Regions from separate parts of the Bacillus sp. FSL R7-0646 genome, predicted to be linked through region 1. Evidence: riboswitches for the same ligand, from Rfam matches in the RefSeq annotation. Region 1 holds a riboswitch; each other region holds the start of a gene.

Region 1 (4,575 bases):
CCGACGACAGCGGCGGCGATGGCGATTGCCAAAGGCTGGCGGGGCCTCGTTGCTCCCGTAATGCTGGTCGGGACGTTCGGATATCTGATCGGCAATTATGTCGGCACCTTCTTGGGCACATGGTTTTCCACCCTGTTATAAATGGCAAAAAAAGGCACGGATTCCTTGACGAATCCGCGCCTTCTTTTATGAACGGGCAAGCGCTCCGGATACGGCTTCCAACGCTTGGGCAAAGTCCGCCTGTAAATCATCGGCATTTTCGACCCCGACGCTCAAGCGCAGAAGTCCGTCGGTAATGCCCCGTTTTGTGCGCTCCTCCTTCGGCATGGCGGCGTGCGACATTTTTGCCGGATAAGAAAGGATCGACTCCACAGCTCCAAGACTGACGGCGAAGACAGGGAGAGAGACATTTTCCACAACCTGTTTGACGGCTTCCGCATCCTCAAGTTCAAAAGAAAGGACCGCACCTGCGCCGTTCGCCTGGTGTTTGTGGATCGATGCACCCGGATGCGAAGACAGCCCTGGATAATACACTTGTTTGACGGCCGGATGTTTTTCGAAAAATTCGGCGAGCTGCTGAGCCGTCCTGCTTGCTTTTTCAAGCCGCACTTGGAGCGTCTTCAGCCCTCTCAGCACAAGCCAGCAGTCTTGGACGCCGAGAACAGCGCCGAACGAATTTTGCAGCTTATAGAGTTCTTCTCCGAGCTTTTTGTCTTTCACGACGGCAAGGCCTGATAATACGTCGCTGTGTCCGCTTAAAAACTTCGTCGCGCTGTGAAGCACAATATCGACGCCGAGCTCGAGCGGCCGCTGCAGCGCCGGGGTCATAAACGTGTTGTCAAGAAACGTCAGACAGCCGTGCGCCTTGGCAAGCTTGACGACGCCTCTGATATCCGTAATGCCGAGCGTCGGATTTGACGGTGTTTCAAGGTAGATGACTTTTGTATTTTCCTTTATGTTTAAAGCAATTTCATTTAAATCCGTCATATCGACGAAAGTATGTTCAATCCCGAAGCGGCTCAGCACTTCCGTAATCATCCGGTAAGTGCCGCCGTACACATCTTTTGTGACAAGCACGTGATCGCCCTTTGACAAAAGCAGAAAGGCGGTGGAAATCGCGGCCATTCCGGATGAAAAAGCAAATCCCCTCGTCCCTCCCTCAAGCTCGGCTATCGTGTCTTCAAGCGACGTTCTTGTCGGTGTGCCTGACCGGCTGTAGTCATATTCGCCGAATTTGTCAAAAGAATCTTGATGAAAGGTTGATGCGTGCTGGATCGGCACGCTGACGGCTCCGGTTGCTCCGTCCGTTTTATTTTGGTTATGAACAAGCCTTGTTTCAAGCGTCCAGTTTTCATGACTCATGCGGAACCGCCTCCCCTTTTACTTTTTCCAGCGCAGCTTTTAGATCCTGCTTTAAATCGGAGACGTGTTCGATTCCGACTGAAAAGCGCAGAAGTCTGTTGCAGACGCCGTTTGCAATTCGGATGTCTTCCGGGATATCCATATGGGTCTGTGTCGCCGGATAGGTGATGAAGCTTTCGACTCCGCCGAGGCTTTCGGCGAAACAGATCGTCTTGAGATTTTTCAGCAACGGATTAACCCATTCTTCTTTTTGAACGCGGAATGACAGCATGCCGCCTTTTCCCGGATAAAGAACATCGGCAATTTCCTCCTGCTCTTCCAAAAAGGCCGCAAGTTCCCGCGCGTTTTCCTGATGCTGTCTCATCCTGAGAGCGAGCGTCTTCATCCCTCTCATTAAGAGCCATGAATCGAACGGCGATAAAACCGCGCCGATGGCGTTTTGGTGCTGGAACATTTCCTCAGACAGCTCTTCGCCTTTTGCAACGACAAGCCCCGCCAAAAGATCGTTATGACCGCCCAAATACTTCGTCGCGCTGTGAATGACAAGATCAGCGCCGAGCTCAATCGGCTTTTGCAGAACCGGTGTATAGAACGTATTGTCAACAATGAGCAGCAAGTCGTGCTCTTTAGCGATTTGCGCGATTTTTTGAATATCAGCTTCCTGCATGAGCGGATTTGTCGGCGTTTCTACAAACAGTGCCTTTGTATTGTTCGTGATTTTCGACTTGATACAGTCTTCGTCTGAAAAATCGTCGTAGAAAAAGCGAAGTCCGTATTTCTTCCATTCGTTTTCAAAAAGGCGGTACGTTCCCCCATATAAATCGGACGAAACGATGAGCTCATCCCCGCTTTGAAACAGAGCCATGATCGTCTGAATGGCAGCCATACCGGAACTGAACGCAAAGCCGCGCGTTCCCCCTTCGAGTTTCGCGATTGCATCTTCAACAAGCTGTCTTGTCGGATTTTTTGTGCGAATGTAATCAAACCCTGTGGATTCCCCGATCCCTTTGTGCCTGTACGCAGAAGAGAAATAAACGGGAGGATTGACAGTTCCCGTTATTTCATCACTGCGGTTGCCGATTTGCGCCAGCGTTGTTTGTACATGTTCAGTCATATGACACCATCCTTTTAAAAATAAAAAACCCCTTCTTCATAAGAAGAAGGGGGATTATGCGCTTCTTCTTATCTTCCAAGCATCTGCTTGCTGGATTTAGCACCTTGGTACACTGACATCGTCAGTGCAGACCGGTTGCTGAGGTTTCAAAGGGCCAGTCCCTCCACCTCTCGTGATAAGAATCTCTTCAATTTTCTGATTGTTCTTTACTTTAACCTAAGTCAAGACATTTTTCAAGGGTCATTTTTAAATCTTTCCTCATATTGAACATGGTATGATGAAACCAAACGACGGAACCGGAGGAATCAGATGCCAAAAACAGAGCGATTAATCGAATTGATGATGACCGTTCATACAAAACGAAAATTTACGGCCGGGGAGCTCGCAGCAGAATTCGGGGTTTCCTACCGCACGATTCTCCGCGATCTGGACGAGCTGAGCGCGCTCGGCGTCCCGATCTATTCTGAAACAGGCGCGAACGGAGGCTATTATTTGCTGAATGAACCTGTGCTTCCGCCGCTCTTTTTTACACAATCAGAGGCGGCGGCTATGTTTTTCGCGTATCAATCTCTGCAGTTTTTCGGATCGCTTCCCTTTGATGCGGAAACGCGGATGGTTTTAAAAAAGTTCTACCGCCACCTTCCCGTGGAAACACAGGAGCGGATTGATGCGATGAAAGACAGAATCGTGTTCTGGAATCCGCATCGTCCAAAAGCCGCCGAACATTTAGAAACGCTTCTTGATGCAGCCATCAATCAATCCGTTTTGACGGTCGTTTATGACGGAACAGACGATTGCGCGGAGAGATCCATCCAGCCCATCGGCTTGTTCAGCTGGAACGGCTTCTGGTACTGTCCGGCCTATTGCTTTAAAAGGCAGGCGTTCAGACTGTTCCGCGCCGACCGCATCCTTCGGGCGGAAAAAGCGGCCAGCCCGCTGGCCCGCCAGCTTCCCTATCCATCGGTTCTCAGCTGGATCAAACATTCGGAGAGCGAGTGCCCTGAACCGGTGCGGCTGCAAGCGGAACTGACACGCAGAGGAGCCAGGCGGGCTGCGGCTGATGTGGACTTATTCAAGATCCTCACCATGCGGGATGACGGAACGGGGGCGATCGATGCAAACCTCCCCAGACCAGAACTTGAGTATTTCGGGGAACTTTTGTGGAACCTCGGCACTGAGGCAACTGTCAAAGAACCCGCAGAAATCAAGCTTCAGCTGAAACGGAAGGCTGCTGACATTTTAGCAAGGTACGACTGACTTTTTTTAAGAATCGTGACAAAGCCTGTCAGGATTAGGTGATACTTTTAGAATAAAGCAAAATGTAAAGGATGAAGCAAATGAAGCAAGTTCAAGCCCTGCGGAGCGATTTGTTCCACGAGATGGAGACGGGCATCCGCTCCACGTGTCATCTTCTGAAAAAAGTGAAGGAATCTGACTGGTCTTACCGGCCCGCCGACCGCATGCGAAGCCTGAAAGAACTGGCAAGCCATCTGACGGCCATCCCAGAAGCCGACATGGCTATCATGCAGGAAAAGGAAGAGGCCGCCATCTCCCGAATTGAAAAGAAGTATAGTGCATTGCAGTCGGCTGACCAAATGGCTGAAGCTATGCAGAAAGGATTCGCCGCTTTTCAAACGTATATGACTTCCCTCTCCGACGAGGAATTTTTGACGAAAAAAACAAAGCCGTTTTACCTTGATGAAGGGATGACCCAAAGCCGCTGGCTGACGGAAACGCTCACCCACGTCTTCCATCACAGGGCCCAGCTGTTTAATTATTTAAAACAGCTCGGCTATGACGTCAACATGTTCGATCTGTATCTTTAAAAGGTGTTCATATGAAGCTGCCTCTGACAAAAAAAGAACGGTCAAACTTAAGGACAGCCAAGGTAAAAATAAAAAACACGGCATATATGGATCTGTCCGTCCTTGCACATACGCTCGGTTCGTCTTTGGAGCGCGCCGCATACATCAAGGCGCTCGCCCAGTTTCAAACCGCTCCTTCCATCGGGCCGAAAATGGCGCAGTGCGCCGTTGACCTGGGCTACTATTCCCTTGGCGACATCAAGCATGAATCAGGTGCGGATTTGATCATCCGCC
Region 2 (4,575 bases), 2.0 Mb from region 1:
CCGCCTGAACCGATTGCTCCGGCCATCGCTGTCGAACCGATCAGTGCAATGGCTGTAACCGTAATGCCTGAGATCAGCGCCGGCATCGATTCGGGCAGGAGCACTTTAAATATGATCGTCGATGTTTTTGCCCCCATCGATTTCGCTGCTTCAATCACGCCTTTGTCGACCTCGCGCAAAGCAATTTCAACCAGGCGGGCATAGAACGGAGCGGATGCGATAATCAAAGCCGGAAGAGCGGCATTCGGCCCCAGAATCGTATTCATTAAAAACTTTGTGAAACCGAGCAGCAAAATAATCAATATGATAAAAGGAATAGACCTGAACACATTGACGATTGCCGAGATTACACCGTTAACGACTCGGTTCTGCCAAATGTTGCCTTTTGAAGTCAAATAGAGCAGCATGCCGAGAATCACTCCGATGATAAAAGCAAACAATAGGGAAATTCCTGTCATATATATCGTTTCATACGTTGCTTCCCACAGCTGCTCCATATCTACGTTTGGAAACAGTTTTTCAAACATTCGTGATCACCTCTGCTTCTACCTGGCGGCTCTTGATGAAATCGACCACGTCATTGACCTCGTTTTCACGTCCGTCGACATGTATGAACAATGAACCGTATGCACCGTCCTGAGTCTGCGAGATTTTGCCTTGAAGGATGTTGACTTCAACATCGAACTTCCGAATGATCTGCGTGATCAGCGGCGATTCGGCCGCTTCGCCGACGAAAGTGAGCTTGATCGTCCGCCCGGATGTCGTTTCTTCGAGGAAATGCTTCAGCGTTTCCTTTGTTTCCACCGGTTCTGTTACCTGCTGAACAAAGCGCTTTGTCATTTCTTCCTTCGGCTTGATGAAGACGTTCAGTACATCGCCTTCTTCTACGACCTTTCCGTTTTCCATGACGGCCACTCTGTGGCAGATTTTCCTGATGACATGCATTTCATGAGTGATCAGGACAATGGTCAGTCCGAGCCTTTCATTGATATCGGACAGAAGACCCAGAATCGAATCAGTCGTCTGCGGATCAAGCGCTGATGTCGCTTCATCGCATAACAGAACTTTCGGATTGTTTGCGAGCGCCCGTGCGATGCCGACGCGCTGCTTTTGGCCTCCGCTCAGCTGTGAAGGGTAGGCGTTTTCCTTGCCTTCAAGACCGACAAGCTTAATCAGTTCAGCGACTCTTTCCAGACGTTTTGCTTTGCTGACACCGGCGATCTCCAGCGGAAACGCAATATTGTCGCGCACCGTTCTCGACCATAACAGGTTGAAATGCTGGAAAATCATGCTGATTTCCTGCCTTGCTTTCCTCAGCTTCTTCCCTTTGATCTCGCTGATTTTTCTGCCGGCTACTTCAACCGTGCCTGAAGTCGGCTGTTCAAGTCCGTTCAAGAGACGGATCAAGGAGCTTTTTCCGGCTCCGCTATATCCAATAATTCCGAAGATTTCACCTTTTTTAATCGTAAGGGTGACATCTTGGACAGCATTGACATCTCCATGCTTTGACCGATAAATCTTTGAAACATTTTGAAGATTTATCAAAAGCCATCACCTGCTTTCTTGCTCAATTCTCATAGTTGTCTAAATTCCTGATCAATCAACGAAAAAAGCCTTTCTGCACACATGAGCAGAAAGGCTTTGGAAAAGTCTGGGCCTTTCTCTCATCTTTCAAAGCATAACGCTTCGCGTGAATTGGCACCATTTCAACACGTGTTGATGGTTGCCGGGTTTCATAGGGCACTTCCCTCCACCTCTCTGGATAAGAGAAACATATATTTATTTTTTGATTATTATGATCGGAATTCTTAAAGTAGGATATCATGCGAAAAAATAGTTGTCAACTATTTTTCGTAAGACAATCGTCCTACGGCGAAAAGAGACGAGCGTAAACGCCCGTCCCTGTCTGACTAATACACGGAATGTGCCGATTTTTTGAATTTTTAAAAAGTCTATGAATAAAGATCGCTGTTTTTAAAGAAGCCGTCCGTCAGCCATAAAATCGCTTCAAGCTTCAATAAAGCTCTAAAAGAGCCTTTTACTTTAACAGTGCCGCGCTGTACGAGATGCTGCAATGAAATGTCGCCATGAAGAAGGTCAATAATCTCGCTTTGCTCTCCAAAAAAGGTCAAATGAGCTTTTTCTACAGGAGAATATTTTTCCATTTCCCCTTTTTCGTTGATTGCTAACGTAAAAGCTTCTTTCTCTCCTTGAAACGTAATCAGCAAAGCCGTTGTAGATAATAGAGGTTTTAAAAAAAGAGCCTTGCCCTCTCTTTCTATCAATCCCATTTTCTCCAACTGTATAACCTCCTGTAAATTGGTCATACTTACAGATTCTCTGTCTGCTGCAGGAGTTCCTTTAGGAATTGCTCGACAAGTTTTTGCTGGTTATTTCCCGAGAAATATGTCAAAACCGCCCTTAATCCACAAGATTTTGTTTAATCGTATCATATAAGTAGGAAACGGAGTGAAAAGCGTATTCTTTTTTGACGACTCGCCCTTTTTTGTAAAGGATAAAACACGGGACGCTTTCAATTTCCTGCTGTTTGGCAAATGACGGGGAGTAATTGAGATTGTTTTTATAAAAAGGAATGTCCTTCATCATTTCATCAACGACCTCCAGCATTCTTCCGGCCAGCTGACACGTTCCGCAGAACGGCGTGTATACATATAGAAGACAAGTTTCATGCTCTAGCCGTTTTAGCTCTTTTTCTTGAAGTTCTTGCATCTGTTGAACCGCACCTCAATACGTTTTATAATAGATATTTTGTATGTACCCGGATGTTTGAACGAAATAATACTTCTGCAACATGCTGACTCGGGGCGGAAGCGACTTCTTTGTATACTCTATCAATGTATAGATGCGAAGCTTGGGGAAGCTCCCTCTTCAGCTGCCGGCGGAGCTTTTCGCCTGATTCATCGGCATCCACCAGGATATAAACGTCTTTATCGAACAGCGTCTCAGCGAATTCATCGAGTTTTGCCTGGCTGATCGTTCCGTTTGTGCATATGATGTCCACGGGCTCTTCGATGACATGCTTCACTTTTTGCTTATCTGATTTCCCTTCGACGATCATGACTTTTTCATTTTCCGGCATATGGATCACCTTTAAAGATTTACTTGTAAAAAAAGGCAGTGAATATTCACCGCCTGACTTGATTAACACCAGCCTTGGTGGTCATCACAGTCTACATATTTAGCATCCGGTCCGCTTACGGTATCCGCCATTTTGTAAAACTTTTCATCTTGGAATGAATATCCAGATTTCAACTCGTATTGATCCTTGCCGGTCATTCGGCCGATCAGCTCATTTTCATGATACAGCTGCGTTCCGCCGTTTTTTAATCGGCTTTCCACATGTTCTGTAATATCAATACGTTCTTTTTTCAGCGTCAATTTGGACACCCCCTCCTGATATAGAGTATCCAAACGACGAATGTCTATCCTGTTTAGTCTTCTTTTATCATGTCCTCATATTGCCCGGCTGTCATCAGGTTTTCGATTTCAGAAGCGTCTGACGGCTCGACGACAATCATCCAAGCCTTTTCATACGGAGACTCGTTGACGAATTCAGGGCTGTCTTCCAGATCTTCGTTCACTTCGACCACTTTTCCGTTGATCGGGGCATACAGCTCAGAAACGGTCTTTACGGATTCAACGCTGCCAAAAGGCTCGTCCGCTTTGATTTCGTCTCCCACTTCAGGAAGCTCGACAAATACGATGTCTCCAAGCTCAGATTGTGCAAAGTCTGTAATGCCGATTCTGACTTTATCTCCTTCGGTTTTCACCCATTCGTGTTCTTCTGAATAACGCAACTCTTTCGGTGTGCTCATGCTAACCCCTCCATAAAGTGTTTTAATCGATCCTACATTGAAGATATCATATTTTGATGTGTTATAACCAGTATGTCTTAAACTGATCTTCTTTAAAACCGACCGTTACTTTACTGCCGTCTGTCGTAATTGGGCGTTTGATCAGCATACCGTCTGATGCAAGCAGTTCCAGCTGCTCATCTTCAGACATGCTTTGCAGCTTGTCTTTCAGGCCGAGTTCGCGGTATTTTTGGCCGCTCGTGTTGAAAAACTTCTTCAATTCAAGCCCGCTTTTCTCGTAGAGCTCTTTCAGTTTTTCCTTGCTCGGCGGCTGTTCTGCGATATGTATCCCATTGATTTCTTTTCCGTGGTCTTCGAGCCATTTTTTCGCTTTGCGGCATGTCCCGCATTTCGGATACCAGTAAAAATCCAAAGCCATACATACACCCCTCTCATTTAATCGAGGTAATTTTAACATAGATCGAATGAAAAACCTAAAACAGTGCTCGGGTTCTATTAACAGCTCAGAAAGCCCTGCATTAAAGCAGGGCTTCTCGTTTAAACGATATATTTCTCAGCTTCAAAGACTCCCTTGGCTGCCTGGCGCTTTTTCTCAATCACGTTGACAGGCGTAAAGCGCGTCAATTTGCGCAGCGCGGACAGCATCATGCGCAGCGAATCGCCTGATTCCATCGCAATGAGCGATTCTTTGGCATGGCTTTCAATTTCCTGAAAGGCTTCCTGCGCAAAAATTTGCGTA
Region 3 (4,575 bases), 1.8 Mb from region 1:
ATTTTATTGATTTCGCTGTAGGACCTGCTTTCTTCAAAATATGGCTTTGTCACGTCACAGTAAGACAGGTTGCTGTCATATTGGCGAAGAAGTTTTGATTTCATGCCTTCTTCAAAAATCTTTGCATTGCCGATATATCTATCTTCAAGAGGAGTACAGCCCCTCATTAAAAAGCTTTTCCCTTTCATTCCTTCCGGCATCGCTGAAGCTACGCGCAGAAGCATCTTTTTCAGCGGGGACGGGATCCGCTCAAACGGCTTTAATGAAAGCGGCTCTCGGTAAATATTGTAACCGCCGAACAGCTCATCTGCCCCTTCTCCTGACAAAACAACCGTAACTTGCTTCTTCGCTTCCTTCGCGACAAAATACAAAGGAATCGCAGCAGGGTCTGCCAGAGGATCATCCAGATGCCAGACGATCTTTGGAAGCTCGTTCATATATTCCTCAGGGGAAATGATCGCGCTGAAGTTTTCCACGCCGACCTTATCAGCGGTTTCTTTCGCAACGTCAACTTCGCTGAAGCCTTCATGTTCAAAGCCGACAGAGAACGTCTTTAAGTTGGGATGGAATTGCTTCGCCACTGACACGATAAAGGACGAGTCAATGCCCCCGGAAAGGAAGGAACCTACAGGCACATCGCTTCGCATATGAACTTTTACAGAATCAAAGATCGCGTCTCTTACTTCCTGAACAAGCTTGTCTTCTTCTGTCTGAACCGGCTTGAATTGAACTTTCCAGTATGTTTTAAATTGAATATCCTCACCCGGGCGGACGGTAAACTGATGGCCCGACTCTACTTTTTGCACCTTTTTGTCCAGCGTCTCAGGCTCCGGAACGAATTGGAACGATGTATACTGCTGAAGCGCTTTTTCATTCAATTCCAAGTCAGCATCGACAGCCATCAGGCTCTTTCTTTCTGACGCAAAATAAACGTGGCCGTCCGTTTTCGTAAAATAGAGCGGCTTAATGCCGAACGGATCGCGCGCTCCGTATAGAAGCTGCTCTTTTTTATCCCAGATTAAAAAAGCAAACATACCGCGCAGCTTTGAAGCGGCTTCCTGTTTGTAGTGGCGGTAAGTCGCAAGCAAAACTTCCGTATCTGAATCGGTTTTGAACTCGTATCCTTTAGAAAGAAGTTCGTCTTTCAGTTCTATATAGTTATAGATTTCTCCATTAAAAATAATCCAATAGGAGTCGTCTTCATAAGACAGAGGCTGTCCTCCATTTTCCACATCGATGATGCTGAGCCTTCTAAATCCGAAGCCTACATGCTCATCATGATAGTACCCATCATCGTCCGGACCGCGGTGTACAATCATTTCATTCATTTGTTTAATCAGTTCTTCCTGTGCTGCTGTCTCGGATGATGGGCGATGATTGAATACCCCTACAAATCCACACATAGTATTGCCTCCGATTTTTTAAATTTCGTGCAGAAATCAAAGTCTGCTTCTTGATTAGACAAGTGTTTAAAGAAAAACGTTTCAAGAAACTTGAAAAATGTTCATATTAAAATATTTGTATCTGGCAATATCACATCAATATTAAATCTGGATATTTTTCAAGTTTCAACATCCGCCCGCATTTTGCCATCGAAAAACAAAGCCGCTTATTAAAGCGGCTATGCGGTTGTTATTCTCCTAATGCATCTTTCTTCAGCTGATCTGCTTTGTCTGTGCGCTCCCAAGGCAGATCGAGATCGAGGCGGCCGAAATGTCCGTAAGCTGCCGTTTGTTTGTAAATCGGACGGCGAAGATCGAGCATTTTAATAATGCCGGCAGGTCTTAGATCAAAGTTTTTGCGAACCACTTCGATCAATGTTTCTTCACTCGCTTTGCCTGTACCGAATGTATCGATTGAAATGGACACCGGCTGAGCGACACCGATCGCGTAGGCAAGCTGTACTTCACAGGAATCAGCAAGGCCTGCGGCGACGATATTTTTCGCTACATATCTCGCTGCATAAGCTGCAGATCTGTCAACCTTTGTCGCATCCTTGCCGGAAAACGCTCCGCCTCCGTGACGGGCATAGCCGCCATAGGTGTCAACGATGATTTTGCGCCCTGTTAAACCGGCATCCCCCTGCGGTCCGCCGATAACAAAACGGCCCGTAGGATTAATGAAGTATTTCGTGTTTTCATCGATCAGCTCTTTTGGAACTACCGGATTGATGACGTGCTCTTTCAGATTGCGCTGGATTTGTTCAAGCGAAATCTCAGGATGATGCTGAGTCGAAATGACGATTGTATCGATGCGAATCGGCTTGTTGTTCTCATCATACTCAACGGTTACCTGTGTCTTTCCGTCCGGACGCAGATACGGCAGAATTTCCTCTTTGCGGACTTCTGTCAAACGGCGAGACAATTTATGGGCAAGCGAAATCGGCAGCGGCATAAGTTCCTTTGTTTCGTTGCAGGCAAAACCGAACATTAAACCTTGGTCTCCGGCTCCGATCGCTTCAATTTCAGCGTCGCTCATTGCTCCTTCACGCGCTTCAAGCGCCTGGTCGACTCCCATTGCAATGTCTGGAGACTGTTCATCTATAGACGTTAAGACCGCGCAAGTTTCGGCATCAAAACCGTATTTTGCACGTGTGTAGCCAATTTCTTTAATCGTTTCGCGGACTGTTTTCGGAATATCGACGTATGTGGACGTCGTGATTTCACCGCTTACCAGCACCAATCCGGTTGTCACAGATGTTTCACAGGCAACGCGGGCATTCGGATCTTTCTTTAAAATTTCGTCTAATATACTATCCGAAATCTGGTCGCAAATTTTGTCCGGATGTCCCTCCGTAACTGACTCTGATGTAAATAACCGACGGTTTTTGCTCATTTATGTTTCCTCCTGTATATGAAGATCAGCCGTGATCTTAAGTATGATACGGAACTCGTCCCTCTTGATTATATGACGATACTCGGGCTTCATACGCTCTCGTTTTGAAACAATTTCCATTATGCTATTCTTGACGAGATTCTGAGTCGAAATTCCCCTTAGCAGAATTTTTCCTGACTGGTTGCCCGGCTAGACCTTTCACGTCCTGTGAAAAACGCCCAGTACCTTCCTCCTGCTTGATACTCGGCTAAAACCTTTCACGTCCTGTGAAAAACGCCCAGTACCTTCCTCCTGAAGGCAGTTTTTTTAGCAATTTTTGGATCTCGATTTATGCAATAAAAAAACCTTTTCCTATTCGGTGAGGAAAGGGTCTGGTATTGCGTGCCTTTCACTCTTATCGCTCAAGGTATTGAACACCTTGCATCAGGTTAGCACCGTAGTTGTCTCAGAAACTGTTTTTTTCCATTAATAAGAGAAACCGGTTGCTGGGTTTCATTGGGCCTGTCCCTCCACCAGCTCGGGATAAGAGTATCCGCTCAATGAAATATCTTATCTTAAAATGGCTTGTTATGTCAATATCGGCCGAAATAAATTTGAACTTGTCCTACGAGAAAAAACCCGAACGAAAAATGAAGAAACGGTATAGACTATAAGAGTAAATGTGTTATACTAATTCTACATTAATGTTATACACATTAAAAAACACGCAAAGGAAGGTTTTTTATGAATTCTGTAGATTTAACAACTGACTTACAAACGCTATTAACGGGCGAAAACGTTCAGATGAACTTATCCGTTCCCCATTTGGTTGAAAAGATCCTTGAGCGCAAAGAAGGAGTCTTGACATCTTCCGGAGCCGTGCGGGCAACAACCGGTACATACACCGGCCGCTCGCCAAAAGACAAATTCATTGTGGAAGAAGCGAGCACAAAGGACAAAATCGATTGGGGCGCAGTAAACCAGCCGATTTCAGAAGCCGCCTTTGACCGGCTGTACGCAAAAGTGCTCGGCTATTTAAAGGAACGCGATGAATTGTATGTATTTGAAGGGTTTGCAGGAGCAGACGAAAAATACCGGCTTCCGATTACTGTTGTCAACGAGTTCGCCTGGCACAACCTGTTTGCAAGACAGTTGTTCATCAGACCTGAAGAACATGATAAAAAACCTGAAGAACAGCCGTTTACGATTCTTTCAGCTCCGCATTTCAAAGCCGATCCGCTCGTTGACGGAACCAGATCTGAAACGTTTATCATCGTGTCGTTTGAGAAGCGGACGATCTTAATCGGAGGCACCGAATATGCCGGAGAGATGAAAAAATCGATTTTTTCTATTATGAATTTTCTTCTGCCTGAACAAAACATTCTACCGATGCACTGTTCGGCAAACATTGGCGAGGAAGGCGGAACTGCTCTCTTCTTCGGATTGTCAGGTACAGGCAAAACGACGCTTTCCGCCGATCCGAAGCGGAAGCTGATCGGCGACGACGAACACGGCTGGTCCAGCACAGGCGTTTTCAACATTGAAGGAGGCTGCTACGCCAAATGCATTAACTTAAGCGAAGAAAAAGAACCGCAGATTTACAATGCGATCCGCTTCGGTTCCGTTCTCGAAAATGTCGTGGTTGACAGCAAAACCGGAGAGCCGGACTATTCCGACTCATTCTACACGGAAAACACGAGAGCGGCTTACCCGATTGACGCGATTGACAACATCGTCAAGCCGAGCATCGCAGCGCACCCG
Region 4 (4,575 bases), 420 kb from region 1:
CTTGCCATAGAAGAAGCGGGAGCGGACGGTTTGACGATGATCAACACGCTGATCGGGATGCGGCTCGACTTAAAAACGGGAAAGCCGATTTTGGCGAACAAAACCGGCGGATTATCAGGACCTGCCGTTAAACCGGTGGCCATCAGAATGGTGCATGAAGTCAGCCAAAAGGTCAGCATTCCGATCATCGGCATGGGCGGCGTCCAGTCAGCCGAAGATGTGCTTGAGTTTTTGCTGGCGGGTGCGAGCGCAGTCGCCGTCGGCACGGCAAACTTCGTTAATCCGTTTGCTTGTCCCGACATCATCGACGATTTGCCGCGCGTTTTAGAAAAATACGGATACCGTTCGTTGAACGAGTGTATCGGAAGGAGCTGGAAGGATGAACAATACGCCGCCCATCATCGCGCTTGATTTTGCATCAGCACAGGAAACATATGCGTTTTTGGACCGGTTTCAAGGAGAAGAGCTGTTCGTTAAGGTGGGCATGGAGCTTTTTTATCAGGAAGGACCTGCCATCCTTGAAAATCTGCAGGAGCGCGGCTGCCGCATTTTCCTCGATCTAAAGTGCCACGACATTCCAACGACCGTATACAAGGCGATGAAAAGGCTGGCGGGATTTGGCGTCAGTCTTGTCAATGTGCACGCAGCAGGCGGAAAGCAAATGATGGAGTCGGCGCTTGAAGGCCTTGAAGCGGGGACTCCGGCAGGCCAAAAACGCCCTTCATTAATTGCCGTGACTCAGCTGACAAGCACGTCCTCAGAAATGCTTCAGCGTGAGCTCCTGATTGAAACGCCGCTTCTCGATACAGTTGTCCACTACAGCCGGCTGGCTGAAGAAAGCGGTCTTGACGGCGTCGTCTGCTCCGTTCATGAAGCCGAACACATTTACCGGGCTGTGTCTGTAGATTTTCTGACCGTGACACCCGGAATTCGCATGGCAGATGACAAAAACAACGACCAGGTCCGGGTGGCGACGCCTGGCTACGCAAGGGAAAAAGGCGTGTCGGCGATCGTTGTCGGCCGTTCGATTACCCAGGCGGAAGATCCTGTGTCAGCCTACAGAAGAATAGGACATGAGTGGGAGGGAACCAAGGCATGAAAACAGACATTGCAAACCATTTATTAAAAATCAAAGCGGTTTTCCTGCGCCCGAACGAACCGTTTACATGGGCGAGCGGCATTCTGTCGCCCATCTACTGCGACAACCGTTTGACGCTTTCATATCCGGAAGTAAGAGATGATATCGCTTCAGGGCTTGCCGGACTGATTCAAGACAAATTTCCCGGAGCCGAGATGATCGCCGGTACAGCGACCGCGGGAATCCCTCATGCCGCGCTTGCCGCTGACAGGCTGAGCCTGCCGATGTGCTACGTCAGAAGCAAACCGAAGGCGCACGGCAAAGGAAACCAAATTGAAGGGGCCGTTGTAAAAGGACAGAAAGTCGTTGTGATCGAAGATTTAATTTCAACGGGAGGAAGCGTTCTTGAAGCCGCCGCCGCCCTCACAGAGGCGGGATGTGAAGTGCTCGGCGTCGCCGCCATTTTCACTTACGGGCTTCCAAAAGCCGCCGCCGCCTTCAGCGAAGCAGGCGTTGAATACCACACGCTGACTGATTACGATACGCTGACCGAGGCTGCGCTTGCCGGTGGATATATTACTGAACAGGATGCCGCCAAACTGAAAGAATGGAAAGCGGATCCTGAAAGCAAGTCTTGGATGAACTGATGATCAAAGCCGTATTCTCCAAATGGGAGAACGGCTTTTTTGCGCCTTTTTGCCGTTTTTAAAATAGTAAAATCGGATTATTTTTATTTTTTATTAATCCTATAAAAAAAGTCGGGTTGACTTTTATTCGAATTGTGCTAAAATTTTAAAATAACAAAAGCAAACTTATCAAGAGCGGTGGAGGGACTGGTCCGATGAAACCCGGCAACCTGCGTGTGAAGCGTAAGGTGCTACTTCCAGCAAAATGCCCTCATTTTGAGAGATAAGGAATAGCGGAGTTCCTCGTCTTTCTTTCAAAATTGGAAGAAAGATTTTAATTTTTTAGGGGCAGAGGAGGAGCTAGAAGTGAAGACAGATGAACAGCTTGAAAAGGTGATCATCAAAATGAAAGACATGCTGAAAGACATGAATTACGGATCGATCACATTCGTTGTTCAGGACGGCAAAGTCATTCAAATCGAAAAAAATGAAAAAATAAGATTGAAATAGCTGACTAGACAAACTAGAGGCGGTTTTCACAGTTTTTTTTTCTGCTGGAAGCCGTTTTTTTGTTGGCGAAAAAAGGGGGAACCGAAAATTTTTACTTACAGCACATGGGAGGAACCAAACATCTCTTTTCAGGAAGATGACTCTTATAAAGGAGCGCTGTCTGTCCTGAAATGGGCGTACGGACATTACGGGGATCAGCTCGTATACGCGTGCAGCTTCGGAATTGAGGGGATCGTCCTGATCGATTTGATTTATAAGGTGAAAAAAGATGCAGTTATCGTTTTTCTTGATACAGGGCTTCATTTTAAAGAAACGTATGAAACGATCGACGCCGTCAAAGAACGATATCCAGGCCTTCAGATTATCATGAAAAAACCGGAGCTTACCGTCGAAGAGCAGGCGAAAGAATATGGGGACGAACTATGGAAGACCGCTCCGAATTCCTGCTGCGAAATGAGGAAGGTCATCCCTCTCCGCGAGACGCTTTCAGGCTACCCGGCGTGGCTGTCTGGTCTGCGCCGCGAGCAATCGCCCGGACGGAGCAAAACGAATTTTTTGAACAAAGATGAAAAATTCAAGTCTATCAAAGTTTGTCCGCTCATTCATTGGACGTGGAAGGATATTTGGAGATATGTGACAAAGCACGATCTCCCATACAATCCGCTTCATGATCAAGGCTATCCGAGCATCGGCTGCGCTCCGTGCACCTCTCCGGCCTTTACAATGGATGATCTTCGATCCGGCCGCTGGAACGGATCGGCTAAAACAGAATGCGGATTACACGAGTAAGGAGATGAGTCATGGAACTTGCCGCCATTTTATTTAGCATGTTTTTTGCGATGAATATCGGAGCGAGCGGTGCAGCTGCTTCAATGGGGATCGCCTATGGATCTGAAGCTGTCAAAAAGAAGTTTCACGCCCTCCTGATCTGTGCAGCGGGCGTTCTCTCGGGCGCTGTCATCGGCGGAGGAAACGTCGTGAAAACGATCAGTTCAGGCATCATTCCCGAACGGGTGATTTCGCTTGAAATCGTCTGCATTATTATCGGATCAGCGGCGCTGTCGCTCTTTATCGCAAATGTACTCGGCATTCCGCTTTCGACAAGTGAAGTGACAGTCGGATCTGTTGTCGGAGTAGGTGTCGCATACCAGGTTTTGTATGTCAAATCTTTGCTTGTCATCGTCTCATTTTGGGTCATTGTACCAATCGTCGCTTTTGCATTTACATTTGCGATGGCAAAAATCATGAAAAAAACGATCAAACGTCCAGCCTCGGGAAAAAAAGCAAAGGTTTTGGCGGTCATTCTATTGATCACAGGGTTTTTTGAAGCCTTCTCAGCGGGCATGAACAATGTCGCAAACGCTGTCGGACCTCTGGTGGCGGCGCATGTTTTGACAGTCGGGGAAGGAACGCTCTACGGCGGGCTGTTTGTCGCGCTGGGCGCCCTTTTACTGGGCAGGCGCGTTCTTGAAACAAACGGCAAAAAGATTACGAGGTTTTCAAAAGGAGAGGGAATCATCCTTTCCGGAACGGGGGCCGGGCTTGTCATTACCAGTTCAATTTTCGGTTTACCGGTTCCGCTTGCGCAAGTCACATCATCTTCTATTATAGGGATGGGAATGGCAAAAAACGGCGGCAACGTCTTTCATAAACAAGTGGTCAAAACGATGCTGAAAGTATGGGTCGTCTCGCCGTTCCTTTCATTAAGCCTATCTTATATGCTGGTCAGCCTTTTATTAAAAGGAGACTACTACGCTCTTATTGTTGTCACAAGCGTTCTGCTGGCATCTGTCGGAACGATCAGCCTGATGAGAGCGGTCAAAAAAGAGCACAGCTCCGTCCATGAACAAGGCGGAGGAATTTAAACACAAAGTAGGGGGAAACAAGTTTATGAGTTTAGCACCACACGGCGGTGTATTGGTTAACCGCGTCAATGAAGCATACGATTTTCAACATATCGCACATGAAATTGAGCTTGATGTAATGGCTTTTTCAGATTTGGAGCTGATCGGAATCGGTGCGTACAGCCCGCTCCAAGGCTTTATGACAGAGAAAGACTATCTGTCCGTTGTCGAAAATATGAGACTATCAAGCGGCGAAGTATGGACGCTTCCGATCACTCTGCCTGTTGACGAGCAAAAAGCTTTAAGCTTAAAAGCGGGTGACACCGTCCGCCTTACCTATAATGGGGAAACCTACGGCGTCATTGAGATCGAAGATATCTATACGCCGGACAAGAAAACGGAAGCCGTCAATATCTATAAAACCGACGAACTCGAACATCCGGGCGTCAAAAAATTGTTTGACCGCGGCAGCGTTTATGTGGGCGGGCCGATCACGCTCATTAAGCGGAGTGTAAAA

The links. A riboswitch is a leader RNA that binds a small molecule or an ion and turns the genes downstream of it on or off. The one in region 1 is predicted to bind S-adenosylmethionine.
Region 2: another riboswitch for S-adenosylmethionine. It lies ahead of metN (methionine ABC transporter ATP-binding protein MetN); the one in region 1 lies ahead of MKY62_RS06490 (methionine biosynthesis PLP-dependent protein).
Region 3: another riboswitch for S-adenosylmethionine. It lies ahead of metK (methionine adenosyltransferase); the one in region 1 lies ahead of MKY62_RS06490 (methionine biosynthesis PLP-dependent protein).
Region 4: another riboswitch for S-adenosylmethionine. It lies ahead of MKY62_RS08765 (YezD family protein); the one in region 1 lies ahead of MKY62_RS06490 (methionine biosynthesis PLP-dependent protein).

What each region holds. Positions count from the first base shown of each region.
Region 1 is NZ_CP150217.1:1,291,674-1,296,248, reverse strand. It holds gene MKY62_RS06500 (DUF819 family protein) at 1-141, shown strand, start outside; gene metC (cystathionine beta-lyase) at 187-1,362, opposite strand; gene MKY62_RS06490 (methionine biosynthesis PLP-dependent protein) at 1,352-2,476, opposite strand; SAM riboswitch class I at 2,542-2,658, opposite strand; gene MKY62_RS06485 (YafY family protein) at 2,786-3,733, shown strand; gene MKY62_RS06480 (DinB family protein) at 3,814-4,302, shown strand; gene MKY62_RS06475 (helix-hairpin-helix domain-containing protein) at 4,314-4,575, shown strand, end outside.
Region 2 is NZ_CP150217.1:3,290,660-3,295,234, forward strand. It holds gene MKY62_RS17160 (methionine ABC transporter permease) at 1-527, opposite strand, end outside; gene metN (methionine ABC transporter ATP-binding protein MetN) at 520-1,545, opposite strand; SAM riboswitch class I at 1,662-1,769, opposite strand; gene MKY62_RS17170 (SCP2 sterol-binding domain-containing protein) at 1,953-2,300, opposite strand; gene MKY62_RS17175 (thioredoxin family protein) at 2,422-2,730, opposite strand; gene MKY62_RS17180 (toprim domain-containing protein) at 2,756-3,100, opposite strand; gene MKY62_RS17185 (YusG family protein) at 3,163-3,399, opposite strand; gene gcvH (glycine cleavage system protein GcvH) at 3,453-3,836, opposite strand; gene MKY62_RS17195 (arsenate reductase family protein) at 3,898-4,254, opposite strand; gene MKY62_RS17200 (acyl-CoA dehydrogenase family protein) at 4,374-4,575, opposite strand, start outside.
Region 3 is NZ_CP150217.1:3,068,774-3,073,348, forward strand. It holds gene asnB (asparagine synthase (glutamine-hydrolyzing)) at 1-1,403, opposite strand, end outside; gene metK (methionine adenosyltransferase) at 1,633-2,835, opposite strand; SAM riboswitch class I at 3,227-3,364, opposite strand; gene pckA (phosphoenolpyruvate carboxykinase (ATP)) at 3,559-4,575, shown strand, end outside.
Region 4 is NZ_CP150217.1:1,707,460-1,712,034, forward strand. It holds gene MKY62_RS08750 (dihydroorotate dehydrogenase) at 1-411, shown strand, start outside; gene pyrF (orotidine-5'-phosphate decarboxylase) at 380-1,099, shown strand; gene pyrE (orotate phosphoribosyltransferase) at 1,096-1,725, shown strand; SAM riboswitch class I at 1,888-1,994, shown strand; gene MKY62_RS08765 (YezD family protein) at 2,071-2,214, shown strand; gene MKY62_RS08770 (phosphoadenylyl-sulfate reductase) at 2,302-3,003, shown strand; gene MKY62_RS08775 (inorganic phosphate transporter) at 3,015-4,079, shown strand; gene sat (sulfate adenylyltransferase) at 4,105-4,575, shown strand, end outside.